Regions from separate parts of the Massilia sp. UBA6681 genome, predicted to be linked through region 1. Evidence: predicted binding sites of a transcription regulator. Region 1 holds the regulator's gene; each other region holds the start of a gene.
The links. The regulator FNR, encoded in region 1, switches genes on or off when oxygen is low (the NO sensors DNR and NnrR bind a similar motif). The targets are predictions, from matches to a motif close to TTGATNNNNATCAA.
Positions count from the first base shown of each region.

Region 1 (9,650 bases):
ATGGCTGGACCGCGAAACGCTCGTCATCGGGAGTATCCGCTTCATCGGCACCACGCTGTGGAGCGACTTCGACGCGCTGGCGCTGCGCGAGCAGGAGCTGAGCAAGCAGCTGCAGAAACGCGAAAAGGCCTTCCGCGCCGCCAACTGGTACCTGTCGAAGAACACCACGCTGAAGAACGGCGAGAAGGTGCTGGCCGAGGGCATCCGCGAGATGGCGCTGGACTGCCAGGACTGGCTGCGCGGGGCGCTGGCGGCGCCCTTCGAGGGGAGCACGGTGGTGGTGACCCATTTCGCGCCCAGCCTGCAAAGCGCCGACCCGCGCTACGGCCTCACGCCCGGCACCGCGGGCTTCTGCAATGCGCTCGACGGCTTGTTCCCCCAGGCCGACATCTGGATCCACGGCCACCTGCACTGCGCCAACGACTATGTGGTCAGCGGCGTCGATGCCGGCCGGCCCTGGACCTGCCGCGTGGTGGCCAACCCGCTCGGCTACCTCAGCAAGGGCGAGCAGCAAGCATTCCGGCCCGAGCTGGTGATCCAGGTGTAAGAAGGGAGCGCCTGGCGCTCCCTGGAACCGCTCAATTGCGGTGGGCGGCGGCGCAGGACACCACGCCAGCCAGCAAAAGCACCAGCGCCGCCGCCTCCAGGCCGCTGGGCCAGCGCGCCTCCCACAGGAAGCCGTAGAGCGAGGCGAACACGGTCTCGAACACGATCATCTGGCCCATCAGCGCCATCGGCAGGGCGCGGCTGGCGTAGTTCCACAAGGCGTTGCCGATCACGGAACAAAAGATCCCGACCGCCGTCACCACGCCGAGGAACTGCAGCCATTCGCTGCCCGTGTGCGCGGCGCCGCCAGGCGGGAAGGCCGGCAGCGCCAGCAGCAGGGCCTGGGCGCCCGTCATCACCCCCACCAGCAGGCTCCATTCGTTGGCCGAAATGCCCTCGAGGCGCGCCAGCCAGCGCCGGTTGACGGCCGCATAGAAGGTCCACGACAGCAGCGCGCCGATCGCCGACAAGAGGCCGATGCCCGACCCGCCATCCAGGGAAGACAAGGAATCCCAGCTGATGCAGGCCAGGCCGGCCCCGCCCAGCAGCAGGGAGGGGACCAGGCGCCGCAAGGACACCGCGCCGTGCTCGCGCAAGCCCGCCAGGGTCACGGTGATCGGCAGCAGCCCGATCACGATCGAGGTCATGGCCACGCCACCCAATTGGACGGCCTGGGCCAGGAACAGGTAGTACACGATGTTGCCCGCCAGGCTGAGCCAGGCCAGGCCGCGCCAGTCGGCCCGGGTCAGGCGCTGCCTGAGCCGCGGCCAGGCGCGGGCGACGAGGATGGCGGCGACGATGCCATAGGCCAGGTAGCGGCCCGCCGCCAGCTGCAGGGCCGAGAAGCCCGGCACCAGTTCCGGGGCCAGGAACACCAGGCCCCAGAAGGCGCCCGCGGTGATGCCGGCGCCGATGCCGAGCTGGGTGGTGTGGGCTGTGGCGTGAATCTGCGAAAGCATGGTCGATCTCCTTGGGAAGGGAGATTGTCGTCCGGATGCCCGCGGCGCTCTTGACCCTGGCTACTGCTGGTTTGACAGATTCTCGCGATACGCGCGCCGGTAGGCCGCGGGCGTGGTGTCCATCGCCCTGCGCATGGCACGGGTCAGCGCGCTCTGCTCGGAAAAGCCCGCTGCCAGCGCGATCTCGGCCACCGGGCGCGCCGTCGCACGCAGCCATTCGCAGGCATGGCGCAGGCGGCAGTCCAGCAGCCAGTCGTGGGGCGTGCTATCGCGCTCTTCGCGAAACAGCGCATGCAGGCGGCTGACGCTCAGGCTGGCGGCGCGCGCCATGGCCTCGGTGGTCCAGGGCAGGCCAGGTTCGGCCTCGATGCGGGCGAGCAGGGCCGCCAGACGCGAGCCAGGCGCGGGCGCGCCCAGCACCAGGGTGTCGAGCAGCAGCGGGGTCCAGCCGGCCAGCACGGAAGGCGCGGGCGGCCGGGTGGCGGCCATGATGCCCATGAATTCGACCAGCTTGCGGGCCGCGGGACCGATGGCGCCGAAGGGCTGCTCGAGCAGGCGCTGCCAGGGTCCTTGCGCGAAGGTATCCGGTCCCAGGTCGACGATCAGCGACCGGTTGGCCACCGGGCTGCACTGCGAGTGCCAGGCGCCGGGCGCCACCACCGCCACGCGCAGCGGATCGAGCCGGGCCTGGCGGCCTTCGATTTCCACGGCGACTTCGCCGCTCACGGGCAGCACCAGCTGGCCGAACTCGTGGCGGTCCGAGCTGCGCGCGGCGCCATAGCTGCGCAGGTGCAGGTCGAGCAGCGGCGCAGCCATCCTGGCTGATCCTAGCCCATCGGGCTGCAGACGTCGGTGCCGGCCGCCAGCGCCTTGAGCTTGGCCGGGTCGAGCAGGGTGACTTCGCGCTTGTCGACCTGCAGCCAGCCCTGCTTCTTGAAGCGCGACAGCAGGCGGCTGATGCTTTCGATGGTGAGCCCGAGGTAGTTGCCGATGTCTTCGCGCGACATGCGCAGCTGGAAGCTGTGCGGCGAATAGCCGCGCGCCGCGTAGCGTGCCGACAGGTTGACCAGGAAGACGGCAAAACGCTGCTCCGCCCGCATATTGCCGAGCAGCAGCATAACGTTCTGTTCGCGCGTGATTTCCTGGCTCATGATGCGGTGGAAGTGGCGCAGCAGGGCCGGCACGTGGCCGAACAGCTCTTCCAGGCGCGAGAACGGGATCTCGCACACCTCGCTGTCCTCGAGGGCCACGGCGTCGCAATGGTGGGTGCCGCTGATGGCGTCCATGCCCAGCAGTTCGCCGGCCATCTGGAAGCCGGTGATCTGGGCTTCGCCGGCGGCGTTCACCTGATAGGTCTTGAAATGGCCGAAGCGCACCGCGTACAGGTTGCGGAAGGGCTCGCCCATGGCGTACAGGCGCTCGTCGCGCGCGAGGCGGCGGCGGCGGCCGATGATCTGGTCGAGGCGATTGATGTCGGCATCCTCGAGGCCCATCGGCAGGCACAGCTGGTGCATGCTGCACGCGCTGCAGCTGGCCTTGAGGGCCTGGATGACCTTCGCTTCGCCCGGGAGCGAGATGGGTTGGTTCATGGCATGGAAACGAAAATGCTGACGCGGCCATTATAGACAAAGGCCGCGTCCGCGGGTTTCATTTCCAAATAACAAGCCCGATTACAGGTGATGCCGGTGTTCCGCCTTCATCCTGTAGTACTCCTGGCGGCCCTTGGCGCGCACGGTCGCGGCGACCTCGGCTGCTTCCTGCGCCGCCTGGTTCACGGTCGCGAAGGCGTCGGCGTTCCCCTTGAGCGCTTCCACGGCCTGCTGCGATTGCGCCGTGCCCGCCAGCGCCAGCCCGAAGGTGGCCGACACCGCCAGCTCGGCGGCCAGGGTGTCGAGGCTCGGCGCCACCACGTCCTGCGCCGCCTTGGCCGCCTGCAGCTCGGCGCTGGCCTGGGGCGCTGCCAGCGTGCGCGCCAGGTCCATGTCGCCGGCGACCCGCGCCAGGAAATCGAGCGCCGCGCGGCTGCCGGACCGGTTGGCCAGGTCGCCGAGGCGCAGCAGGGCCGTGTTCCTGGCATTGAACACGGCACGGCCGGCGCGCGGCTGCTGGACGAAGTCGATCATCGGCTGGACCGCGATCTCGCTGCCGATGTAGCCGAGGGTGGCCACGATCTGGGTCAGGAACTCCTCGTGCTGCTCCGGCTCGTTCACCAGCCAGTCCAGCAGCAGGCGGGCGTCCTTCTCGCCGTACTGCGAGGCCAGCTCCCATGGCACGCCCTCGATCCAGTGCTGGGAGACGAAGTCGCGCACGTCGGCAGGCAGCGCCAGGCCGCCTGCGCCGCAGGAGCAGCCGCCGGCGGCCATCACCTTGCCGCTGATGCTGAGCGGGCCCGAAAGGAAGGCCGAAGACTCGGCCGCGTTGACCACGTGGTGGTCGGCGCCGACGGACGGGTACATGACCGCGCGCGGGTCGTCGGTGCGGTGGCTGAGGCCGCAGTTGTGGTCGTACTCGTGCACCCAGATCAGGCCTTCCTGGTTCGCGGTGAAGCGCACCGCGGCCACGTTGACCGAGGCGCTGCCGACCGGGGCGCAGCCGATGATGCCGTCGCCGGGGCCGCCGCACCAGCGGATGGCCTGCACGATCTTGACCCCGCTGCCTGCGGTCAGGAGGGCATTCAGGTCGTTTGACGTCTGGATGGTGCCGGGGATGTTCGCCGGCAGCAGCCGGACCGCGCCGTTGCGCACGAAACGGACCGGGGTCGCGACGTCCGGCCCGGTGTCGTCGTTCTGGAGGATCGTGCCCATGTCGGCCAGGATCCGGTCGGCCTCGGCTTCGCTCAGGGCCACGCTGCTGTGGCGGTGCACCGTGACCGAGACCGTGCGCAGGCCAGGGGGCGCCGCGGGCGGGTTGACGACGAGGTAGTCGACGTACAGCGAAATGTCGGCGCTCCACTCGATGTTGACCCTGATGTCGACGCCGTTGAAGCGCGGGGCGACGTTGTGCAGGGTGTAGCGGGCCGCGCCGATGAACTTGCCGGCGGGCGGTCCGCCCGGCACGCCTTCGCCGATGGCCACGAAGACCTGCGAGCCGGGCTGGATCAGGTCCCAGTTGAGCCGCAGCAGCCATTCGCCGCGGCGCATGCCCCAGTCGTGGCGGTAGGTCAATCCGGTCCCCTGCAGCGCGGGCTGCACGCCTTCCGTGCCGACGCTCGCTTCGGCGACGGCCCAGGAGCCTTCGGTGCTTGATGAATCCGCGCGCTCCTGCGTTCCGGGGTCGAGGAGCAGTGCTGCGTCCTGGTCGAGACGATCGTTTGGTGCCATGGGAATCTCTTGGTGCGCTTCAAGGGTTGATGATCGGGTTGTAGCGGGCCGAGCCGATGAACTTGCCGGCGCACGGGCCGCCGGATCGCGAGTCCGCATGCATGCTGGATACACAGGATTCCGGCTGCCGCCGGGCTCGAATCGTCAGCCAATATAGACGAGTGGTTTGAGTCGGCAGGATCGATCTGACGGGTCATTAATATGGATCAGTGACCCCGAGTTTTCTGTGGGAAGGAAAGGTTTCGACGCCGAAAGCAGACCCGGTCCTGCGCATGCATAAAAAGCGACCCGCATGCCGCCGAAGCCAGGTTTTGGCGTATCAAATCGACATCGCCAAGCGTGCGCACCCTTCCCGCATGCTAGATTCTGGACACCACAACGGAGTACGACGAGCAAAAGGGGCCCGCATGTTCGGTTTGTCCGCTTTGGATCTGGCGCGCGTGCAATTCGCGTTCACGATGTCCTTCCACATCCTGTTCCCGGCGATCACGATTGGCATGGCCAGCTACCTGGCCGTGCTCGAGCTGTGCTGGCTGCGCACGAAGCGCCAGGTCTACGTCGACCTCTACCACTACTGGCTCAAGATCTTCGCCGTCTGCTTCGGCATGGGGGTGGTGTCGGGCATCGTGATGGCCTACCAGATCGGCACCAACTGGAGCTACCTGTCCGAGTTCGCCGGCAGCATCATGGGTCCGATCCTGTCCTACGAGGTGCTGACCGCCTTCTTCCTCGAAGCCGGCTTCCTGGGCGTGATGCTGTTCGGCTGGACCCGCGTCGGCCCCGGCCTGCACTTCGCGGCCACCTGCGCGGTCGCGGTCGGCACCCTGATCTCGGCCACCTGGATCCTGGCCGCCAACAGCTGGATGCAGACCCCGCAGGGCTATGCCATCGAAGGCGGCCGCATGGTCCCGGCCGACTGGCTGGCGATCGTCTTCAACCCGTCCTTCCCGTACCGGCTGCTGCACATGGTGATCGCCGCCTATCTCACCACGGCCCTGATCGTCGGCGCCACCGGAGCCTGGCAGCTGCTCAGGGGCCGCGACAATCCGGCGGTGCGCAAGATGCTGTCGATGGCGATGTGGATGATCCTGCTGGTGGCGCCGATCCAGGCGGTGGTGGGCGACTTCCACGGCCTGAACACCCTGAAGCACCAGCCGGCCAAGCTGGCGGCCATGGAAGGGCACTGGCAGAACGAAGGCGACCAGGCGATCCCGCTGCTGCTGTTCGGCGTGCCCGACATGGAAGAGGAACGCACCAAGTACGCGGTCGGCATCCCGCACCTGGGCAGCCTGATCCTCACCCATTCCTGGAACGGCCAGTTCCCCGGACTCAAGGATTTCCCGCGCGACGAGCGGCCCAATTCGCTGATTGTGTTCTGGAGCTTCCGCCTGATGGTGGGCCTGGGCCTGCTCATGATCGCGCTCGGCGCCTGGAGCCTGTGGCTGCGACGCAAGCGGGAAGGGGAGGCGCGCCTGTGGCGCAACCGTCTGTTCCTGCGCTTCGCCCTGTGGATGGGGCCGGCGGGACTGGTCGCCATCCTGGCCGGCTGGACCACCACCGAGGTGGGCCGCCAGCCCTGGGTCGTGTATGGGGTGCTGCGCACCGCCGACGCGGTATCGAAGCATGGCGCCGCCGAGCTCGGCCTGACCCTGGCCCTGTTCGTGGTGGCCTATATCTTCGTGTTCGGCACCGGCACCGTCTACCTGCTGCGCATGATGCGCAAGGGGCCGCAGCGCTTCGAGCTGCATACGCCGGCCCGGGGCGGCCCGGGCGAGGAACGCACGCCCAGCCGGCCGCTGTCGGCCGCCGACGTGCAGAACGACGACGACGAGGGCGAGGCCAGCCCGGATCGCCTCGGCCGCGACAAGGAGGAACCCGGTCATGGGCATTGACACCACCGTCATCTGGGCGATCATCATTTTCTTCGCCGTCTTCATGTATGTGCTGCTGGACGGCTTCGACCTGGGCATCGGCCTGCTGTTTCCCTTCAGCCCGAAAAAGCGCGACCGCGACACCATGATGAACACGGTGGCGCCGGTCTGGGACGGCAACGAGACCTGGCTGGTGCTGGGCGGCGAGGGGCTGCTGGCGGCCTTCCCGGTGGCCTATTCGATCATCCTGTCGGGGCTGTACCTGCCGCTGATCTTCATGCTGGTCGGCCTGGTATTTCGCGGCGTGGCCTTCGAATTCCGCTTCAAGGCCAAGGATCACGAGCGCCACCTGTGGGACAAGGCCTTCATCGGCGGCTCGGTGGTGGCCAGCTTCTTCCAGGGCGTCTCGCTGGGCGCTTTTCTCAACGGCATCGCGGTGTCGGGGCGCAGCTATGCCGGCGGGCCGCTCGACTGGATCGCACCCTTCCCGCTGCTGGCCGGGTTCGGGGTGATGATCGCCTACACCCTGCTGGGCGCCACCTGGCTGGTGATGAAGACCGAGGGCGAGCTGCAGGCGCGCATGATCCAGGTGGCGCGTCCCCTGGCCCTGATGCTGCTCGCGGCCATCGTCATCGTCAGCATCTGGACGCCCTGGCGCGACCCGGCGGTGGCGGCGCGCTGGTTCAGCTTCCCGAACATCGTGTTCCTGGCGCCGGTGCCGGTGCTGGTGGCGGTGTTCATCGTGCTGCTGCTGCGCTCGCTCAACGGCCGGGATGAGCACATGCCGCACCGTGTGCCTTTCGTGGCGTCGCTGGCCCTGATCTTCCTCGGCTACAGCGGCATGGCGATCAGCATCTGGCCCCATATCGTGCCGCCCGCGATCTCGATCTGGGAAGCGGCCTCGCCGCCCAGCAGCCAGGGCTTCGCGCTGGTCGGCACCCTGTTCATCCTGCCCATCATCCTGATGTACACGGCCTGGTCGTACTGGGTGTTCCGGGGCAAGGTCAAGGCCGACGCGGGGTATCACTGATGGTCGGGCCACGAAAGGTGACCCGGCGCGAATGGCTGCGGCGCCTGGCCTGGATGGCGGCACTCTGGCTCGGCGGCGTGTTTACCTTGTCGGTGGTAGCCTACGTGATCCGGACCCTCATGCATGCCCTGGGCATGCGTTGAGCATGATTTGATGGCACCGTGTCATCAACCGTGCGCGGCCTGCCGCGCTGGAGGACTACACTGCTGGTGACCCTTTGCCAACAGGAGAGCAGCACGTGTCCCACCCTGACGCGCCGTCGATCAACCGTCCCGCCGACCCCGCCATCACTGTCGCCGTACCGCTACCGCTGTCGGGCGAGGACCAGGCGCGCGCCGATCTGTATGCGCTGCTGTCGCGCCTGCTGCTGGCGGCGCCGGACGGCGCCCTGCTGGACGCGCTGGCGCATGCCGACCCCATCCTTTCCGAAGGGGGCGATCCGGCCCTGGAGCAGGCCTGGGAAGCCTTGAGCCTGGCCTCGGGCGTCATGGACCCGGATGCGGTGGCCGAGGAGTTCGACGCGCTCTTCATCAGCGTCGGCACGCCGCCCGTCAATCCCTACGGCTCGCGCTACCTGGCCGGCTTCATGAACGACACCCCGCTGGCCGAGCTGCGCGCCGACCTGGCGCGCTTCGGCATCGGCCGGGTGCGCGGCGTCGGCGAATTCGAAGACCACCTGGGCGCCCTGTGCGAGACGATGCGCGTCCTGATCACCGGCGCGCCCGGCATTGCGCGCCAGCCGCTCGCGCGGCAGCAGGCCTTCTTCGAAGTCCACATCGCGCCCTGGTACGAACGCTGCCTGGCCGACATCGCATCAAGCGAGGGCGCCAATTATTACCGGCTGGTCGCGCGCCTGGCCGGCGCCTTCCTCGCCATCGAAGCCGAAGCCTTCGTGGTCGGGGAAGCGCTCACTGAATCAATGGTTTAACTGAAGCGAGGCACAGCATGGAACAGCATCCGCAGCTACTTGAACACGGACAGGACGGCAAGCCGGCCGCAGGCGCCGGGCACGATGTGCCGGATCCCAGCCGCCGCGGCTTCCTGAAGGCCGCGCCGCTGGGAGCGCTGGCCGTCGTGGCAGGCACCGCCGAGGCCGCCGATACGCCGGCGCCCCCGCCCGCCGCGAAGCCGCAGGTCAAGCGCGGCTACCACGAAACCGAGCATATCCGCCGTTACTACGAGACCGCCGCCTACTGGTGAGCACAAAGGGAGAACCAGCATGTCCCTCGTGAAGTCCGTCCGCGACAGCGGACTCAAACGGCGCCGCTTCCTGGTCGGCGCCGGTGTCGCCGCCGGCGCCGGCGCCCTGGCCAGGCAGCTGCCGCTGAACGTGATCGAACCGGCGCATGCCGACCAGGCCCCCGACGCCCCGGTGCCCACCGAGATCAAGCGCACCATCTGCAGCCACTGCTCGGTGGGCTGCTCGGTGGACGCGGTGGTGGCCAACGGCGTCTGGGTGCGCCAGGAAGCCGCCTTCGATTCGCCCATCAACATGGGGGCGCACTGCGCCAAGGGCGCCTCGGTGCGCGAGCACGCCTTCGGCGAGCACCGCCTGCGCTACCCGATGAAGCTGGTGAACGGCAAATACGTGCGCATGTCCTGGGACCAGGCCATCAACGAGATCGGCGACAAGCTGATCGAGCTGCGCCAGAAATCCGGGCCGGACGCGCTGATGGTGATCGGCAGCTCCAAGCACAACAACGAACAGGCCTACCTGCTGCGCAAGTGGGTCTCGTTCTGGGGCTCGAACAACTGCGACCACCAGGCGCGCATCTGCCACTCGACCACGGTCGCGGGCGTGGCCCAGACCTTCGGCTACGGGGCGATGACCAACTCCTTCAACGACTTGCACCACAGCAAGGCGGTAATGTTCATCGGCTCCAACCCGGCCGAGGCCCACCCGATCTCGATGCTGCACTTCCTG
Region 1 is NZ_DKJX01000120.1:4,763-14,412, reverse strand. Features, by position in the region: gene B2R83_RS21970 (metallophosphoesterase) at 1-547, shown strand, start outside; gene B2R83_RS21965 (DMT family transporter) at 579-1,505, opposite strand; gene B2R83_RS21960 (helix-turn-helix transcriptional regulator) at 1,566-2,321, opposite strand; gene fnr (fumarate/nitrate reduction transcriptional regulator Fnr) at 2,333-3,094, opposite strand; gene B2R83_RS21950 (hypothetical protein) at 3,176-4,825, opposite strand; gene B2R83_RS21945 (cytochrome ubiquinol oxidase subunit I) at 5,233-6,717, shown strand; gene cydB (cytochrome d ubiquinol oxidase subunit II) at 6,707-7,726, shown strand; gene B2R83_RS21935 (DUF2474 domain-containing protein) at 7,726-7,869, shown strand; gene B2R83_RS21930 (TorD/DmsD family molecular chaperone) at 7,965-8,654, shown strand; gene B2R83_RS21925 (twin-arginine translocation signal domain-containing protein) at 8,672-8,926, shown strand; gene B2R83_RS21920 (formate dehydrogenase subunit alpha) at 8,946-9,650, shown strand, end outside.

Region 2 (9,650 bases), on a different contig from region 1:
GCGCATGCAGTGGTGGATGCGGCCCGGTCCCAGGCGGCCCTGGGCGATCTCGAAGCCGCGACCTTCGCCCAGCAGCATGTTCGTGCCCGGGACGCGCACGTTCTCGAACAGGATCTCGCAGTGACCGTGCGGCGCGTCGTCGTAGCCGAACACCGGCAGCGGGCGCAGGATGGTGATGCCCGGCGTGTCGGCCGGGACCACGATCATCGACTGCTGCTGGTGGCGGGGTGCGCTCGGATCGGTCTTGCCCATCACGATGAAGACCTTGCAGCGCGGGTCGCCGGCGCCCGAGATCCACCACTTGTGGCCGTTGATCAGGTAGTCGTCGCCGCTGCGTTCGATCCGGGTGGCGATGTTGGTCGCGTCCGACGAGGCCACGCCCGGTTCGGTCATGGCGAAGGCCGAGCGGATCTCGCCGCGCAGCAGCGGTTCCAGCCACCGGCGCTTGATGTCTTCAGGCGCGTAGCGCTCCAGCGTTTCCATGTTGCCGGTGTCGGGCGCCGAGCAGTTGAATACTTCCGGGGCCCAGGGCACGCGGCCCATGATCTCGCACAGCGGCGCGTAATCGAGGTTCGACAGGCCCCCGGGCGCACGCGTCGACCGCGGCAGGAACAGATTCCACAGCCCGGCCTCGCGTGCCAGCGGCTTGAGGCGCTCGATCAGGTCGAGGGGCAGCCAGCGTGTGCCCCGATCGCGGGCATTGGCCGCGATCTCTTCGTTGAACGCGCGTTCATTGGGATAGATGTGCTCGTCCATGAAGGCGAGCAGGCGCGCCTGCAGTTCCCTGCAGCGCTCGGAATAGGCGAAGTCCATGGCTTGTCCTTGTCTCGTTGGATCAGCGGCTGCGGCTCGCGAACTGCCACGCCATCTCGGCCATCGGCCGCGCCGCCTTGCCGTTCTCGAGGGCCTGCGCACTGGACGCGGTGCCGTCCACGTAGCGCTTCATGATGCCCTGCATGATGCCGGCCAGGCGGAACATGTTGTAGGCCAGGTAGAAATCGAAGTCCTCGGCGCGCAGGGTCTTGCCGGTGCGTTCGCAGTAGCGCGCCACGTAGGCCTCCAGCGAGGGAATGCCGAGCGCTTCCAGGTCCAGGCCCGCGATGCCGCGGAAGCGCCCCGGCGGAATGTGCCAACTCATGCAGTGGTAGGAAAAATCGGCCAGCGGATGGCCTAGGGTGGACAGCTCCCAGTCGAGCACCGCGAGGATGCGCGGTTCGGTCGGGTGGAAGATCATGTTGTCGAGGCGGTAGTCGCCGTGCACGATGCTGGTGTCGTCACCCGGCGGGATGTGCTGCGGCAGCCATTCGATCAGGCGCTCCATGGCCTCGATCGGCTCCGTGACCGAGGCCTGGTACTGTTTTGTCCAGCGCTCGATCTGGCGTGCGAAATAATTGCCCGGCTTGCCGTAGTCGCCCAGGCCGATGCTCGCGTAGTCAACCGTGTGCAATTGGGCGATCACGCGGTTCTGCTCGTCGTAGATGGCGGCCCGTTCTGCTGGCGACATGCCGGGCAGCGACTGGTCCCACAACACGCGCCCCTCGACGCATTCCATCACATAGAAGGCGCGCCCGATGATGGCTTCGTCCAGGCACAGCGCGTACTGGCGCGGGACCGGGAAGCCGGCGCCGTGCAGGGCGCGCATCACGCGGAACTCGCGGTCGATCGCATGGGCCGAGGGCAGCAGCTTGGCGGCCGGGCCGGGCTTGGTGCGCAGCACGTAGCGCTGGCCGCCAGCTTCGAGCCGGAAGGTGGGGTTGGACTGGCCGCCCTTGAACTGTTCGACCGCCAGGCTGCCGCCGGGATAGCCGTCGACATGCGCCTCGAGCCAGGCGCCGAGGGCCTCGACGTCGAAGCGCTGGCGTTCGGACACGGGCTTGGTGCCCATCATTTCCTCGTACATCGCGTCTCCATGACTGTGTTTTGTTCTGCATTCTAGCCCGAGTTCGGCATGAATGCGCACGGGCGTGCTTTTTTTTGCGGGTAAAAAGCTTCAGCGGCCTTTGCGGTACTGCTCGAATAGCTGTTCCATGGTGGTCGCACGCGCTTCCGGCTGCAGCGGGCCGGGGGGAACGTAGTTCACGAAGCGGACCACCCAGTCGGCAGCGTCCTCGCCGACGTCGAGCGCATTGATGCAGCCGGCAGCCTGCGACAGGCCGCCCAGGAACAGGCGCTGCCCGGTCAGGGCCAGCGACAGGATGGCGCAATTGACGCCCCCGTGCAGCACCAGCAGCACGGTGTCCCAGTCGTCCTGCGCGCGCAGGCGAGCGATCGCCGGATGGACCCGGTCCATCATCTGGCCGACCGATTCGCCGCCGAGGAAGCGCTGCTCTTGATCGACCACGCCCTCGAAGGCGCCGGTAAACGCGCGCCGCAGTTCCTGCGTCGGGATGGCGGACAGGCGACCGCCGCGGATCTCGTGCAGTTCCGGCCACACGTCCAGCGCGATCTCCTGCCCGCTCGCCGCCAGCACCCGCTGCGCCGTCTCATTGGTGCGCGGCAGGCCTGAGGTGATGACGCGGTCGAAGCGCACGCCGGCCTCGCGGAAGGCCAGGCCGGCGGCATCGGCCTGGGCCTGGCCGGCCGGGTTCAGCGCCACGGTCTCGGGAAGGAAGGGTTTGCCGGTCTCGTCGAAATAGGTAACGCTGCCGTGACGCATCAGGTAGACGCGGCGGCGCAAGCTGGGGGGGTGTTCCATGGGCTTCCTCGTCGTTTTTTCTGGCCATCTTACACGCGATGCCATTTCATCAAGGCGAAAGGGCGACACTTTGCATGCCGCGCGTTCATTTCGTAGGTCAATTCCTACAGGTTCTGGCATAAAATATTCATCGCAAGCAATAACAACAAGGGATGTCATGGCAAGGCCGGAAAAAATTCGCCTCGGCGAGGTGCTGATCCAGCAGAAACTGCTGTCGGAAGAGCAGCTCGAGCAGGCGCTCGCGGACCAGAAGCGCACCGGGCGCAAGCTCGGCCGCGTGTTCGTCGAGAGCGGCTTCGTCACCGAAGACCAGATCTCGGGCGCGCTGGCGCGCCAGCTGAACATCCCCTACATCAACCTCAAGTTCTACAACATCAACGCCGAGCTGGTGCGCCTGCTGCCGGAAACCGCCGCGCGCCGTTTCCGCGCCCTGGTGCTGGAAGACCGCCGCGAGACCCTGCTGGTGGGCGTGTCCGACCCGACCGACCTGTTCGCCTATGACGAGATCGCGCGCCTGCTGAAGAAGACCGTCGAGCTGGCGGTGGTCAACGAGACCGAGGTGCTGGGCGCGATCGACCGCATCTACCGCCGCACCGGCGAGATCACCGGCCTGGCGCGCGAGGTCGAGCAGGACCTGGGCGACACTTCGATCGACTTCGGCGCTCTGGCCGCCAACCCGGGGCTGGAAGAAGCGCCGATCGTCAAGCTGCTGCAGTCGGTGTTCGACGACGCGGCCCAGGTGCGCGCCTCGGACATCCACATCGAGCCGCAGGACGGGCGCCTGCAGATCCGTTTCCGCATCGACGGCGTGCTGCACCTGCAGACCGAGGCCGACCTCAAGGTGGCCACGCCGCTGGCGCTGCGCCTCAAGCTCATGGCCGACCTCGACATCTCGGAAAAGCGCCTGCCGCAGGACGGCCGCTTCGCGGTCAAGGTGCGCAACCAGCGCATCGACGTGCGTATCTCGACCATGCCGACCCAGTACGGCGAGTCGGTCGTCATGCGACTGCTGAACCAGGGCGGCACCACGCTGCGCCTGGACGCGATCGGCATGCCGGCGCGCATCGTGGAGCGCTTCCGCGCGCTGGTGCAGCGTCCCAACGGCCTGGTCCTGGTCACCGGCCCCACCGGCAGCGGCAAGACCACCACCCTGTACAGCGCGCTGTCCGAGCTGAACTCGGTGGAGAAAAAACTCATCACGGTCGAGGACCCGGTCGAATACCGCCTGAAGGGCGTGAACCAGGTCCAGGTCAACGACAAGATCGAGCTCTCCTTCGCGCGCGTGCTGCGCTCGGCGCTGCGCCAGGACCCGGACATCGTGCTGGTCGGCGAGATGCGCGACCAGGAGACCGCCCAGATCGGCCTGCGCGCGGCCATGACCGGCCACCTGGTGCTGTCGACGCTGCACACCAACGACGCCGCCTCGACTCCGCTGCGCCTGATGGACATGGGCGTGCCGCGCTACATGGTGGGCGGTTCGCTGCAGGCGGTGCTGGCCCAGCGCCTGGTGCGCGTGATCTGCGAAAGCTGCTCCACGCCTTACCAGCCGACGCCCCTGGAAGCCAACTGGCTGCGCGCGGAACTGGGCGAACGCGCCGAAACGACGCCCTTCTTCCACGGCAAGGGCTGCTCGCACTGCAACGGCACGGGTTTTCGTGGCCGTACCGGCGTCTATGAACTGCTCGAGATGACGCGCGCCGTCACCGAGGCCGCCAACCACCCGGACCCCTCGCACTTCCTGAAGGTGGCGCATGCCGAGATGGGCGGCGAAACGCTGCGCCGCCATGGCGTGAGCCTGGCGGTGCAGGGCAGGAGCACCATCGCCGAAGCGATGCGCATCAGTAACCAGTACGAAGACTGATGCCTTATTTTTCCTACAAGGCGCGCAACGCCGCCGGCGAACTACTGCAGGGCATCCTCGAGGGCGCCGACAGCGGCGCGGTTGCCGACCAGCTGTTCGGCAGCGGCGCCACGCCCATCGAGATCAACCCCAGCCGCAAGGGACCGGCCTCGAAGGACGGCGGCGAAGGCTGGCTGGCGCGCCTGCAGGAAAAGAAGGTCACCTCGATGGACGTGCAGCTGTTCAGCCGCCAGATCTATACGCTGCTCAAGTCCGGCGTGCCGATCATGCGCGGCCTGGCGGGCCTGCAGGAGTCAAGCATCAACAAATCCTTCGGCCGCGTGATCAAGGACCTGCGCGAGTCGCTCGATTCGGGCCGCGAACTCTCAAGCGCGATGACGCGCCACCCGAAGGTCTTCAACACCTTCTACCTGTCGATGGTGCGGGTGGGCGAGATGACCGGCCGCCTGGAAGAAGTTTTCCTGCGACTGTTCGACCACCTCGAGTTCGACCGCGACATGCGCGAGCGCGTCAAGACCGCGATGCGCTACCCGACCTTCGTCGTGATCGCGATGGCGATCGCGATGGTGATCGTCAACGTGTTCGTGATCCCGCAGTTCGCGGCGGTGTTCAAGTCCTTCAATGCCGAGCTGCCCTTGATGACGCGGATCCTGCTGTCGACGTCGAATTTCACGGTTGCCTACTGGCCCGCCATGGCGGCCATGCTGGGCGGCGCCGTGTTCGGGTTCAAGGCCTGGGTGGCCACGCCGAAGGGGCGTCTGGCCTGGGACAAGCACAAGCTGCGCCTGCCGATCGCCGGCAAGATCATCCACAAGGCGACCATGGCGCGCTTCGCCCGCAGCTTCGCACTGTCGACCCGCAGCGGGGTGCCGATCGTGCAGGCCCTGACGGTGGTCGCGCAGACCGCCGACAACGCCTACCTCAGCTCGCGCATCGAGGGGATGCGCGACGGCGTCGAGCGCGGCGAGAGCATCCTGCGCACCTCGATCGCCGCCAATGTGTTCACCCCGATCGTGCTGCAGATGATCGCCGTGGGTGAGGAATCCGGCTCGCTCGACGACCTGATGGACGAGATCGCGCAGATGTACGAGCGCGAGGTGGATTACGAGCTGAAGACCCTGTCGAGCCAGATCGAACCGATCCTGATCACCTTCCTGGGGGTGATGGTGCTGGTGCTGGCGCTGGGCATCTTCCTGCCCATCTGGGACCTGGGCAAGGCGGCGCTGCACGGGGGGACTTGATGGGACCGGCTCGCTACCGCGGAGCGACCCGCTTCGAGTTCGCGGTCTGCATCGTCGTGGTGGGCGTGCTGGCCGCGGTCCTGCTGGGCCGCCTGCTCGAATGGCGCGGCCAATCGGAACGTGCCGCCGCCTACCACATGGTGGGCGCGCTGCGCACGGCGCTGGCGGCGCGCGAGGCCCAGCTGCTCACGGCGGCCGGCAAGGATGCGGCATTAAAACTATTGCAAGAAAATCCGATGAGTTGGTTGCTCAGGCAGCCAGCCAATTACGTCGGCGAATACTACTCGCCCAGGCCAGAGATGTTGCGGCGTGGAGCCTGGTTCTTCGACCGGGCGGATCGGACCGTGAATTACGTGCTTAGTAGCGACACTTTTTCTTCTAAGACATCTAAATTGCTTAAGTTCAAGGTAGAATTATCCAGTTCGTATCATCCGGCCGAAAGCGGGCGGAACAATAAGCATGGGACACTGGTCATCGACGAAGTCGGCGCCAGGCTCAAATAAATCAAGACCGCGGGCTTACCCGCACACCTTCAACGGAGAGAATCACATGAACAAGTATTCCAGCAAGAGCGCGCAAGGCGGCTTCACCCTCATTGAACTGATCGTCGTGATCGTTATCTTGGGCATCCTGGCTGCGACTGCGCTGCCGAAATTCGCCGACCTGGGCGGTGACGCCCGTGTTGCCAGCCTGAAGGCCGCCAAAGGTTCCTTAACCTCGGCAGCGTCGATGGTCCATGCGAAAGCACTTGTGGCTAATGTGACGACTGGCACCATCGACATGGAAGGCACCTCCGTCACGCTGATTAACGGTTATCCCCAGACCAATAACCAGACCCAGGCGCGCGCTTTCGCCGCTGCCGCCGGCCTCAGTGAAACCGATTACACCTTTACTTTCGGGGGCACCGGGCTGACCGTGTCGCCAAAAGGCGTTACTGCGGCCAACGCCGGCAAGTGCTCGGTGACGTACACGCCGCCAGCAACGGCCAACACGGCCCCGACCTTCACCGACAATATGGACACGACTGCCAACAAGTTCATCTGCAGCTAATCCGGCCGTCCCGGCTGCCGTCATGCTCCGCCATCCCGGTAGCCGCCGGGATGGTCCTCCAGCTCCCGATTTGCAGGACCGGTCGATTCGGCCAGAATGCAAAACCCGTCATTCATTTCCGCTCCCTTCGATCAGCTTTCGCGCCGGAGTCGACCAATAGCACGGGGACGGCGTTATTACGCGTCCAGTCCTCGAATCCTGCATCGAATGCTGTCAAAAAAGCGTGGCAAATCACCTCGAGATCCGCATATTTTTGCTGTTAGGCGTTTTATTGTGATCAAGGATGGCTCGGCTTGAATATAATCAAGTTTTTGCTGTAACGAATTATTTCCGCGATCCCGTGCATGCGTTTTCTTAAGAGAGCAAAGAAGAAAGATGGCTGGCTGACCATCGCCGTCCTGGCCGATGGCGTGGCCGCGGCCAGCGTCAAGCCGGTCGCGGAAGGCATGCCTTCCGTGCGCTTTGCGCATTTCTTGCCGGGCAAGCCGGATGCGGCCGTGCTGGAAAAGGCCGCGCGCGAAGGCCAGGCCCATGCCTACCGCTGCCTGACCCTGCTCGGGCCGGGCGAATACCAGCTCATCAACCTCGAGGCGCCGAACGTGCCGCGCGAAGAGCTCAAGACCGCGGTGCGCTGGCGCCTGAAGGACATCCTCGATTTTCCGGTGGTTGAGGCCACCGTCGACGTGCTCGACATTCCGGTCGACGCCGGCCAGGTGCGCGCCCAGCAGTCGGTGTTCGTGGTGGCGGCGCGCAATACCGTCATCAAGCCGCGCCAGCAATTGTTCCTGGACGCGAAAATCGGGCTGGAAGTCATCGACATCCCGGAAATGGCACAGCGCAATATCTCGGCACTGATCGCGCCCGAAAACCGCGGCGTGGCCATGCTCTCGTTCGGCGCCGAGGGCGGCCTCCTGACCGTGACCTGGCGTGGCGAGCTTTACCTGTCGCGCCGTATCGACGTCACGCTCGACCAGCTGCTCGAGCCCGACCACGAGCGCAAGCACGCCAGCTTCGACCGCATCACCCTCGAGCTGCAGCGCTCGCTCGACAACTTCGAGCGCCAGTATTCCTTCATCAGCATTGCCAAGCTGGTGCTCGGGCCCAGCAAGGTGAACGGCCTGGACGAGTACCTGTCGAGCAACCTGTACACCCCGGTCGAGACCCTCGACCTGGCCTCGGTGTTCGACCTGGGGCGCACGCCCGAGCTGCAGGACCAGGCCGTGCAGGGGCGCTTCCTGGTCCCGCTGGGCGCCGCGCTGCGCACGGAGGCGGCGCCATGACCCAGCAGATCAACCTGTTCAACCCGGCGTTCCAGCCGCAAAAGCAGGTCTTTACCGCGGCCACCATGGCGCTGTCGCTGCTGGTGCTGGTGGGCGGCATTGCCGCACTGGCCGTCTATGGCCGGATGCAGACCGCCAGCCTCGAGGCGCAGGCCGGCGCCGGCGCCCTGCAGCTGGAGCGCAAGCAGGCGCGCCTGGCCAGCGTGAACCTGGACTTCGCGCCGCGCCAGAAGAACAAGGACCTCGATGCCGAGATCGCCGAAGCCCAGGCCCAACTGGCCGCGCTGCGCAACATCTCGCGCGTGATCGAGCGCGGCGAGCTGGGCGACACGACCGGCTATGCCGGCTACTTCAAGGCCCTGGCGCGCCAGAGCGTCGCCGGCCTGTGGCTGACCGGCGTGAGCGTTTCTAGCGGCGGCAGGGACATCGGGATCCGCGGCCGCACCACGGACCCGGCCACGGTCCCCGGCTACCTGGCGCGCCTGACCGGCGAACCGCTGATGCAGGGTAAATCCTTCGCCAGCCTGTCGATCAGCCAGCCGGCGCCCGTGAACACCGCCGATGCCGACGGCAAGCCGGTCGCCAGCCCCGCGCCCTGGGTGGAGTTCAGCTTGCAGTCGGTGCCCGAGGAGCCGCGCAAATGAAGGCGCGCCTGATCGCACTGATGGCGCGCATCGACGCGCTCACGCTGCGTGAACGCGGCCTGCTGTTTGCAGCCGTCGCCGCGGTGATCGTGTTCATCGGCCACAGCGCGGTGCTCGGACCGATCTACCGCGAGCAGGACCTGCTGCGCGAGCAGATCAGCCAGCAGCAGAACAACCTGGCCGGCATGGACGGCGAAATCGCCGCCAGGGTCCAGGCCTTCCAGGTGGATCCGGATGCGCCGGCGCGCAAGCAACTGCAGGCCATCCAGCAGGAAACCGCCGTGCTGGGCGACTCGCTGCTGGCGATGGAGCACGGCCTGGTGCCGCCCGAGCGCATGGCGCCGCTGGTCGATACCATCCTGCGCGCCAACGCGCGCCTGAAGCTGGTGTCGATGCGCACCTTGCCGGTCGAATCGATGTCGTCTCTTGGCGCACAGGCGGGCGTCACGCCGGCGCCGCCGGCCGGCGCGCCCGCCGCCGAAGGCAGCGACGCGGCGCCCGGCCAGGGACCCGCCCCGACACTGCTGTACCGCCACGGCGTCGAAGTCACCGTGCGCGGCAGTTACCTCGACATGGTCGATTACATGAGCGCGCTCGAAGCGATGCCCACCCGCCTGTTCTGGGGCAGGGCGCAGCTCGACGTGGAAGCGTACCCGGCCGCGCGACTGACGCTCACGCTGTATACCCTGAGTCTGGACCGCAAATGGATGAAGCTGTGAAAAAACTGACCCTCGCCTTGAGCCTGGCAAGCCTGCTGGCCAGCCTGCCGGCTGCCGCGCAAGCCCTGGCCGACCCGACCCGTCCGCCGGCCGCGCTGGATGCCAGCCGGCCGGACGGCGCCGACGGCCTGCCGCGCCTGCAATCGGTCCTGATCGCGCC
Region 2 is NZ_DKJX01000105.1:20,963-30,612, forward strand. Features, by position in the region: gene B2R83_RS19950 (acyl-CoA dehydrogenase family protein) at 1-813, opposite strand, end outside; gene B2R83_RS19955 (phosphotransferase) at 836-1,900, opposite strand; gene B2R83_RS19960 (histidine phosphatase family protein) at 1,991-2,695, opposite strand; gene B2R83_RS19965 (GspE/PulE family protein) at 2,853-4,556, shown strand; gene B2R83_RS19970 (type II secretion system F family protein) at 4,556-5,797, shown strand; gene B2R83_RS19975 (hypothetical protein) at 5,797-6,300, shown strand; gene B2R83_RS19980 (type II secretion system protein) at 6,347-6,847, shown strand; gene B2R83_RS19985 (agglutinin biogenesis protein MshI) at 7,192-8,127, shown strand; gene B2R83_RS19990 (hypothetical protein) at 8,124-8,771, shown strand; gene gspM (type II secretion system protein GspM) at 8,768-9,490, shown strand; partial or broken gene B2R83_RS20000 (hypothetical protein) at 9,487-9,650, shown strand, end outside.
Region 2: a site for FNR is predicted at 7,141-7,154, ahead of B2R83_RS19985 (agglutinin biogenesis protein MshI). Genes of this name have one in related genera too.

Region 3 (9,650 bases), on a different contig from region 1:
TTCCCGCGCCTGTCCGCCTATGCCTACTGGGCCTATGCCTTCGGCGGCCTGGCCTTCTTCTGCACCATCTTCGTCGGCCTGGCGCCGGACGGCGGCTGGTTCATGTACCCGCCCTATACCGGCAACACCTATTCGCCGGGCCTGAACGCCGACTTCTGGCTGCTGGGGATCGGCTTCATCGAGATCTCGGCGATCGCCGGCGCGATCGAGCTGATCGTCGGCATCCTGTTCACGCGCGCGCCGGGCATGACGCTGCGCCGCATGCCGGTGTACGCCTGGGCCATGCTGGTGGTGGCGGTGATGATCGTGTTCGCCTTCCCGGCGGTGATCGCCGGCACCGCCCTGCTGGAACTGGAGCGCGCCTTCGACTGGCCCTTCTTCATCGCCGAGCGCGGCGGCGACCCGATCCTGTGGCAGCACCTGTTCTGGTTCTTCGGCCACCCCGAGGTCTACATCATCTTCCTGCCGGCCGCCGGCATGGTCTCGACCATGATCCCGACCATCGCCGGCACCCCGCTGGTGGGGCGGCGCGCCATCATCGTGGCCCTGGTCGGCGTCGGCTTCTTCAGCTTCGGGCTGTGGGCTCACCACATGTTCACCGCCGGCCTGGGCGTGCTGGAGATGAGCTTTATCTCGGCCGCCAGCATGGCGGTGGCGATCCCGACCGGCATCCAGGTATTCGCCTGGATCGCCACCTTGTGGAACGGACGCGTGCGCATGACGTCTCCGGCGCTGTTCCTGATGGGCTTCATGTTCATCTTCGTGCTGGGCGGCCTGACCGGGGTGATGGTGGCCGTGATCCCGTTCGACTGGCAGGCCCACGACACTTACTTCATCGTCGCCCACCTGCACTACGTCCTGATCGGCGGCATGGTGTTCCCGGTGTTCGCCGGGATGTATTACTGGCTGCCGCTGGTCAAGGGCCAGCCCCTGTCCGAGAAGCTGGGGCGCTGGGTGTTCTGGATGATGTTCGGCGGCTTCAACCTGGCCTTCTTCCCGATGCACATCACGGGCCTGTACGGCATGCCGCGCCGGGTCTACACCTATGATGCGCACCTCGGCTGGAACCTGCTGAACATGCTGTCCACGGTCGGCGCCTTCATCTTCGCCTTCGGCGTGCTGCTGTTCATCGTCGACGCCGTGCGCGCGCTGCGCCGGCCGGAAAAGGAAGTGGGCAATCCGTGGAATGCGCCGACCCTCGAATGGCTGCCGTCGGAATCCTACGGCAACCGCAGCATCCCACGCATCCACTCGACCAATCCGCTGTGGGACCAGCCGACCCTGCCGGAAGAGGTCGAGCGCGGCCAGCACTACCTGCCCGGCACCGCCACCGGCCTGCGCGAAACCATCGCCACCAGCCCGGTCAAGGCCGAGCCGCGCTACCTGATGGTGCTGCCGACCGACAGCTGGCTGCCGGTCATCGCCGCCCTCGGCACGGCCGGCTTCTTCCTGCTGCTGACGGTCAAGGCGATCCTGCCGGCCTTTATCTTCGGCTTGATGGCGGTGGGCGGCACCATCGCCTGGCTGTGGGAATCGGACCGCAAGCCGCCGATCGACCAGGCACGCGTCGCGGAAGACCTGGTGCTGCCGGTGAATGCGAAGACCACGGCCTCGCAGTCGTGGTGGGGCACGATGGTGATGCTGATCGTCGACGCCTGCATCTTCGCGTCCTTCGGCTACGCCTACGTCCACGTGTCGATGCGCCTGCAAGTCTGCCCGCCGCCCGGCGCCGCCCTGCCGGAACTGTCGTCGCAGCTGGTCTCGGCCGGCCTTTTGGTGGCTAGTTCGGTGCTGATGCTGCTGGCCGTGCGCGCGCTCGGCAAGCGCCGCCTGCCCTGGCTGGTGCTGCTGGCGCTGGGCTGCACCACGGCTTCCTTCCTGCTCGATCTGCGCGGCCACCAGTTCGCCGGCCTCGACCCGACGGCCAGCGCCTGGGGCGCCGCGATCGGCGGGCTGCTCGGCTACCAGGGCCTGCACGTGGTGGTGCTGGCGATCGCGGGTCCCTACCTGGTTCTCCGGTCCTGGCGCGGTCACCTGGGCGAGCGCAGCCGCGCGACGCTCGACAACGTCGCCCTGCTCTGGCACTACACGACGCTGCAGGGCCTGGCCGGCATGGCGCTGGTGCATGGCCTGCCGGCGCTGATGCCGTGGCTGATGGAGTAGACCATGCAAGACCACTTCTTCCGGCAACTGATGCGCGGCACCCTGCCCCTGCTGGTATGGGCGGCGCACTTCACCTTCTGCTACCTGCTGGCGGCGGCGCAGTGCACGCCGGCGGTAATGCGCACGGGCGGGCCGGACCGCTTGCTGCTGGGGAGCGCGACCGTGGCGGCGCTGGCCATCTGCCTGTGGCTGGCCTGGCGCGAGCGCGGCATCCTGCGCAACGCCACGGAAGCGGCGCTGCTCGACTGGGCGGCGGCGCTGGGCGCCGTGCTGGCCTTCGTGGGGATACTGTGGACCGGGATGCCGATCCTGCTGGTGAGCGGGTGCGCCTGATTACCGAGCGGCGGGCGTCACGCGCCAGACCACGTTGCCGACATCGTCCGCCACCAGGATCGCACCCTTCCCGTCCACCGCGACGCCGACCGGACGCCCCTGCGCCTCGCCGTCCTTGTTGAGAAAGCCGCTGAGCAGCTCGACCGGTTTCCCGGCCGGCTTGCCTTCCCTGAACGGCACATACACCACGTTGTAGCCCGACAGCGGCTTGCGGTTCCAGGAACCGTGCTGGCCGATGATGGCGCCGTTGGTGAACTGGGGCAGCAGCGCGCCGGTATAGAAGGCCAGCCCCAGCGCCGCCACGTGGGCGCCCAGCGCATAGTCCGGCACGATCGCCCTGGCCACCAGGTCGGGGCGCTGCGGCTTGACGCGTTCGTCCACGTGCCTGCCATACCAGCTGTAGGGCCAGCCGTAGAAGCCGCCCTCCTTCACCGAGGTCAGGTAGTCCGGCACCAGGTCGCTGCCGATCTCGTCGCGTTCGTTCACCACCGTCCACAGCACGCCGGTTTCAGGATTCCAGGCCAGGCCGTTCGGGTTGCGCAGGCCGGCGGCGAAGAGGCGGGTCTTGCCGGTGGCGATGTCCACTTCGAGGATCGCGGCGCGGTCGACCTCCTGGTCGATGCCGTTTTCGGCCACGTTGCTGTTCGAACCCGTGGTGGCGTACAGCTTGTGCCCGTCCTGGCTGGCGATGATGTTCTTGGTCCAGTGATGGTTCAGCGGCCCGCCCGGCAGCGGCGCTACCGGTTGTGCTGGGGCGGTGATCGCGGTATCGCCCGCGCGGTAGGGGAAGCGCACGATGCCGTCGGTGTTCGCCACGTACAGCGTGTCGCCGACCAGCGCCATGCCGAAGGGCGAGTTCAGGCCCTTCAGGAACTCGGTCTTCAGTTCCGCCACGCCGTCGCCGTCGGCATCGCGCAGCAGCGTGATGCGGTTCGCGCTGGGCACGCCCGCGCCCGCCCTTTCCATCACCTTTTTCTGGACGTAAGCCTTGATGCCCTTCTTGGCCGGCTGTTGCGGCGCATTGCTCTCGGCGACCAGCACGTCGCCATTGGGCAGCACGTGGAGCCAGCGCGGATGGTCGAGGCCGGAAGCGTAGGCCTGCACCGCCAGCCCCGCTGCCGCGAGCGGCTTGCCGCCCGGTGGCCAGCCCCTGGCGGGGGCGATGTCCACGGTCGGGATCAGGGAGCGGACCGGCGACACCAGGGTCGGATGCGAGCCGACGTCGGCGCCGGGAGACAGCGTGGAGCGGTCGCCGCAGGCGGCCAGCAGCAGGAGCATGGCGCCGCTGGACAGGCGAAGCAGGAAGTGGTCGCGCATGGTGTTCTCTCGGTGGGGGCGGACAGCACGATACTAGCCAATCCGGCCATATCGCGCCATCCTTTCCAGCGAGAGAAGCGGTTCAGGTGGGAACCGGCTGGACCTCCTCGACATCCTCGGCCACCGCCGCGCTCTGGCGCCGGCGCCGCCGCACGAATCCGACCAGGCCCGGCAACTGCACCAGCACCAGCACGGCAAAGGCCATGCGGTAGGCCATGGCGGGAGTCTGGCCGGCGTCGTCGAGGGGCCACAGCCCGACCAGCAGGCCGAAGCCCGCCTGCACCACGAAGGCGCCGATGAAGATCAGGAGGTTCAGGCAGGTCGCCGCGCGTCCGGTCAGCTCGCGCGGCATCGACTGCGCGATGATGGCGTACTCGATTCCCGTAATGGTCCCGACCAGCGTGAACAGCACCGACAGCAGCTGGAAGCTCGGCTTGTAGTTGAGCACGAAGGCAGCCTGCACCAGCAGGAAGACGGCGATGCCGGCGGCGGCGACGTCCAGCGGGGCGATGCCGCGCCGGCCGGCCCACTCGGTGATCATGCCCACCCCGATGGCGCCGAAGATCACCGACGCCATCCCCATGTAGAGCAGGTAGGCGACCGCGTCGTCGGGAAAGCGCGCGACGTCCGACAGCCAGCGTCCGATCCACAGCCCCTGGATGCCGAAGAACACCGCATGCGGGATCAGGACCAGCGAGGCCGTGTTGCGGAACACCGGCGCCCGGAACACCTCGCGCAGCGCCTGCCCCAGCGGTCCGCGCTTGGGCTGCGGTCCCTTGTCACGGGGGTACACGAGCGCGATCAGCAGGCCGGAACATGCGGTCAGCCCGGCCAGGATGGCGAACAGGCCGCGCCAGTCGGTATAGTCGAGCACCAGCCGCACCGGCATGGTCGCGCTGGCGGCGCCCAGCCCCCCCACTGCGATCAGGTAGCCGTGCACCGAAGGCAGCTTGCTCGGGGTGATCCAGGTGGACACCGCCTTCACCGCCGCCATGAAGCAGCCGCCCAGGCCCAGGCCCATCACGGCGCGCGCCACCAGCAGCTGCCCGAAGCCGGTGCCGCGCGCGAACAGCAGCGCGCCGAGCGCGCCGACCAGCATCATCGACAGCTGTACCCTGCGCGGCCCCCAGCGGTCGAGGGCGATCCCGACCGGCAGCTGGACCAGCGCGAAGGCGAAGAAGAAGGCGCTGGTGAGCAGCCCCAGCTCGCCCGGGGTGAGCGCGAGCGCCCCCATCAGGTCGGGGGCCAGCACCGCGTTCACGTTGCGCAGCAGCGTCGACAGATAGTGTCCCAGCGCGAACGGCAGGAACACGTAGAAAAAAACCGCCACGCCGGTCAGGCGTGGCGCGGTGGCGGTATCCTGCATGGGCCAGGTCCCGGTCGGGGTCGGGTGGATGCGCGTCCGGAGTCAGGCCGCGTCCTGGGTAGCGCCGCCACGCGGCTGGCCCGCCGGCACCAGCGGGATGACACGCCCGCCGGGTCCGCGCAGCGGGCCTTCGCTCTCCTGTTCGAAGAAGAACTTGTCGCGCCCGAAGGCCGGCTTGAGGTGGTCGAGCCAGGTGGCTTCCGGATCGTACTTGGCGAAGAAGGGACGGCGCACCCATTCCGGATTGCGGGCCTGCAGGAACTGCAGCGCGAACAGTTTCTCGCCATTGATCGTGACCACGCCGTCGATCACTACCTTGCCCGGGAAGGCGCTCATCGAGGGACCGCGCACGGTGCGCGACAGGCCCGACACCATCGAGTAGGCCTCCTGGAAAATCTGGTGCGCGCGCGCCAGCGGCAGCGAGAAGTAGTCGCGCGGGCCGGTGTCGCGCTCGACGAACATGTAGTACGGAATGGCGCCCAGGCGCACGCCGGTGGTCCACAGCTCGGCCCAGCTCTTCGGGTCTTCGTTGATGTGGCGGATCAGGGGCCCCTGCATGCGCAGCGTGGCGCCGGTGCCGACGATGCGCTTGACCGCCTGCTGGGCAATCGGGTGGCGCAGCTCGACCGCATGGTTGTAGTGGCCCATGATCGCGAGGTTCTTGCCCGACCTGACCACCTTCTCGAACAGGCGCATCAGGTCGTCGCTGTCCTTGTCCGACACGAAGCGCTGCGGCCAGTAGGCCACCGACTTGGTGCCGATGCGGATGTTCTGGATGTGGGCCAGGTTCGGTTCGAGCAGCGGCTCGAGGAACTCGGCCAGCGAACGCGTGTTCATGATCATCGGGTCGCCGCCGGTTATCAGGACGTCGGTGACGTCTTTATGCGTCTCGAGGTAGGACACCAGCTCCTTGCATTCGCGCGCATCGAACTTCATGTCGTCCATGCCGACGAACTGCGGCCAGCGGAAGCAGAAGGTGCAGTAGGCGTGGCAGGTCTGGCCCGAGCTCGGGAAGAACAGCACGGTTTCCTTGTACTTGTGCTGCAGGCCCTTGAGCGGCGCGTCGTTGACGCGTGGGACGTTGTGCGTCATCTGGCCGGCCGGGTGCGGGTTCATGCGCATGCGGATGCCGTGCACCAGCTTGGCGGTGGCCGCCTCGTCCTTCTTGTACAGCACCAGGTCGCGCAGTTGTTCGTATTCGCTGGCGGGCAGCATGTCGCGGTGCGGGAAGGTGAGCCGGTAGATCGGATCGTCCGGCACCTTGTCCCAGTCGATCAGCTCCTCCAGCACGTAGGCGTTCACGCGGAACGGCAACACATGGGACACCACCTGCACGGCTTCCTGCAGCTCCGGCGTCAGCCATTGCCATTGGCGTGCCGTGTGGATCGTCTGGCGGGTATAGGGCTTGAACTTGGAGGGCGTCGATTCGGTCGTGATCACGGAAATTCTCCAGGAAACGAGGGATGAATTAGTCGGCGTGGGTAAAACGTTGCCGGTAAGAATTCATCTTACGTTGCGGAAAGCCTCCAGAAATTGCCGCCAATCAATCAGACTGTTCCTACGGTGGGGGTTAAAACAAGAGAGAGGCAAAACGGGACAAATACTGGGCAGGACGGCCCGGAGCGCATTCTCCGGGCCGTCCGTGCAGGCTTATTTCGGCGCTTGCCGGCGCATCCATTCGGCGAAGTGCCTGCCCACCAGCAGGTCGCCGTCATAGCTCAGGTGGTTGGTGTCGCGGTACATCAGGCGTCCGTCGATCATGGCGTGGCAGCTGCTGTCGTCGCACAAGGCCGTGGACGAATCGAACCAGGCCATCTGCGGGAACTCGCGGGCGAAGGCGCCCAGGACCTCGCGGTGCTGCACCACCTGCTGCTCCCATTCGGCGCGCGTGATCGCGCAGGGCACGCGGGTGGCCGACGAGGCCACGCCGGCGCGCTTGATGCAGGAACGCGGATCGAAGCTGATGATGGGCACGTCGTTCATGAAGATCACCTGCTTGCCGGCCGCGGTGAAGCGGCGGAAGGTCTCGCGCGCCGCATCCACCCACATGCGGTGCTCGGGCGCGCTGCCGAAGCGCAGGTGGGTCGAGAACACGACGGTCTTCACCGAAGGCATGCCGAGGGCCAGTTCCAGCATCGGCTGGGTCGCCTGCTGGTAGGGATCGCCCTGCGGGTCCAGGCCCCAGTATGGATGGCGGGTGCCCAGCATCAGGAGGTTCTCGCCGACGCTGCTGTAGTACTTCGTCAGGCCGGCCACCACGTGGTAGGCATGGCTGTCGCCCACCAGCACCACGGTCGGGTCCCTGGCGGCGTCGGCCTGCAGGCAGTACTCGTAGGTCGAGTCGAAACCGTAGCGCTTCTTGCAGGCCTCGGCATTGGCCTTGTCCTCGACCAGCACCAGCGCCTTCTGGTTGGCCAGGTTGTCCTGGACCGGCTTGCGCGTCGGCAGGCCGTCGTTCAGGTAGATATAGCTTCCGGCGGCGGCGCAGGCAAGCATCAGTGCGCTCAGCGCCGCGACCTTGCCGCGCCCGCTGCCGCCGCGCAGCGGGCGTTCCACCACGCGGTAGGTCAGCCAGGCCAGCAGGACGGCCAGCAGCACCGCCCCGGCGCGGATGGCCGGCGCCGGGGTGCGCGATTCGACGATCTGGGCAAAGGACAGCAGCGGCCAGTGCCACAGGTAGAGCGGATAGCTCACCAGCCCGATCCAGACCATGATGCGGTTCGACAGCAGCACGCGGTTGAGCCAGGCCTGCGGCCCGGCGCCGATGAGCAGGAGCGCGCCGAGTGCGGGCAGCAGCGCGCGCCAGCCGGGGAAGGGGTCTTCCCGCGTAATCAGGGCCAGGCCCGCGGCCAGCAGGGCGGCGCCAAGCCAGGAGAGCAGGTTCGGCGCCACGGCAAGGCGCGAAGCGGCGGCGCCGGGGCGCGCATGCAGGCAGGCCAGGCCGGCCCCCAGCAGCAGCTCCCAGGCGCGGCTGGCCGGGGAATAGAAGGTGGCGGTCGGGTGATCGGCGATGCCGCCCAGGTTGACGGCGAACGAGGCCAGCGCCAGCACGGCGGCCACCGCCAGCAGGTTCATGCGCAGCCGCCACCCAAGCAGGAGGACGACCGGCCACAGGATATAGAACTGCTCCTCGATGCCGAGCGACCACAGGTGCAGCAGCGGCTTGGTGTCGGCCGCGGTGTCGAAGTAGCCGACCTGGGCCCAGTAGAAGAAGTTGGCCGCGAAGCCGGCGCCGCCGACCACGTGCTTGCCGAGCTGCTGGTATTCGTCAGGGAACAGGGCCAGCCAGCCGAAGGCCAGGCAGGAACCGAGCACCAGCACCAGCGCCGGGAAGATGCGCCGCACGCGGCGCGCGTAGAAGCCAGCGAAGCTGAAACTGCCCGCCTCCAGCTCGCGCAGCAGGATGCTGGTGATCAGGAAGCCGGAGATGACGAAGAAGATGTCGACGCCGATGAAACCGCCCCGCAGCACCGCCGGGAAGGCATGGAACAGCACCACCGACAGCACGGCGACGGCGCGCAGGCCATCGATGTCACGGCGGTAGGCCAGGTGCCCCGGTGCGTCGGCTGGTTTTCCCAGCGGGTCCCCGATCGGAATCTGTGTCTCTCGCTTCATGCCGGCTCATCAATAAAAGCTGACGATTCTACATGAGCTGTTTACATCGCAACAACGAACTCTGCCTCAAAACAACATCAGGATTGATTTGCATGCAGGGTGGATGACAGAAGCTGCTCAGCATCCACTGACACGAATGCGCAACGTTCCTACCCCGTCTCCGCGTTGCGATTGCGCGATCGCAATTCCTGCTCATCCCAGCCCGGTACATTTGCCAATGCACTTTAGCAATATTGATCCCAGAACATTCACTCAAGGAGTCAACATGAAACTGTTCGCCACCACCGCCGCCCTGTGCCTGGCCATCGCCGCCACCCCTGCCCTTGCCAATGGCCCGACCGAAAAGGACGCCATCGCGATGGTCGAACGCGGCGTTGCCCTGGTCAAGGCCAAGGGCAAGGACGAGATGATGAAGAAGATCAACGCGAAGGATGCGGAATACGTCCAGGGCGAGCTCTACATGGACATCCGCGACCTGAAGACCGGCATCGTGCTGGCCCACCCCTATAACCCCTCGATCGTCGGCAAGGACCTGACCGACGTGCCGGATGCGAACGGCAAGAAGTACCGCCGCGAGATCATCGAACTGGCCGCTGCCAAGGGCAAGGGCTGGGTCGACTACCAGTACAAGAATCCGACCAGCGGCAAGATCGAGCCGAAGACGACCTTCATCCAGCGCGTCGACGACGTGGTGCTGGAAGTCGGCATCTACAAGAAGTAAAGCGCCCCGCCCTTTCGTCCACGCCCGGAGTCAAGCATGCTGAACAAACTGAGGATCGGCCCGAAACTCCTGCTGGCCCCGGGCCTGGTGCTGGTGCTGCTGACGATGCTGTCGGCAGCCGCCTATTACGGCATG
Region 3 is NZ_DKJX01000049.1:49,701-59,350, forward strand. Features, by position in the region: gene ctaD (cytochrome c oxidase subunit I) at 1-2,163, shown strand, start outside; gene B2R83_RS07165 (hypothetical protein) at 2,167-2,496, shown strand; gene B2R83_RS07170 (PQQ-dependent sugar dehydrogenase) at 2,497-3,813, opposite strand; gene B2R83_RS07175 (MFS transporter) at 3,896-5,179, opposite strand; gene B2R83_RS07180 (KamA family radical SAM protein) at 5,222-6,619, opposite strand; gene B2R83_RS07185 (acyltransferase family protein) at 6,830-8,794, opposite strand; gene B2R83_RS07190 (cache domain-containing protein) at 9,060-9,515, shown strand; gene B2R83_RS07195 (methyl-accepting chemotaxis protein) at 9,552-9,650, shown strand, end outside.
Region 3: a site for FNR is predicted at 6,713-6,726, ahead of B2R83_RS07180 (KamA family radical SAM protein). Genes of this name have one in related genera too.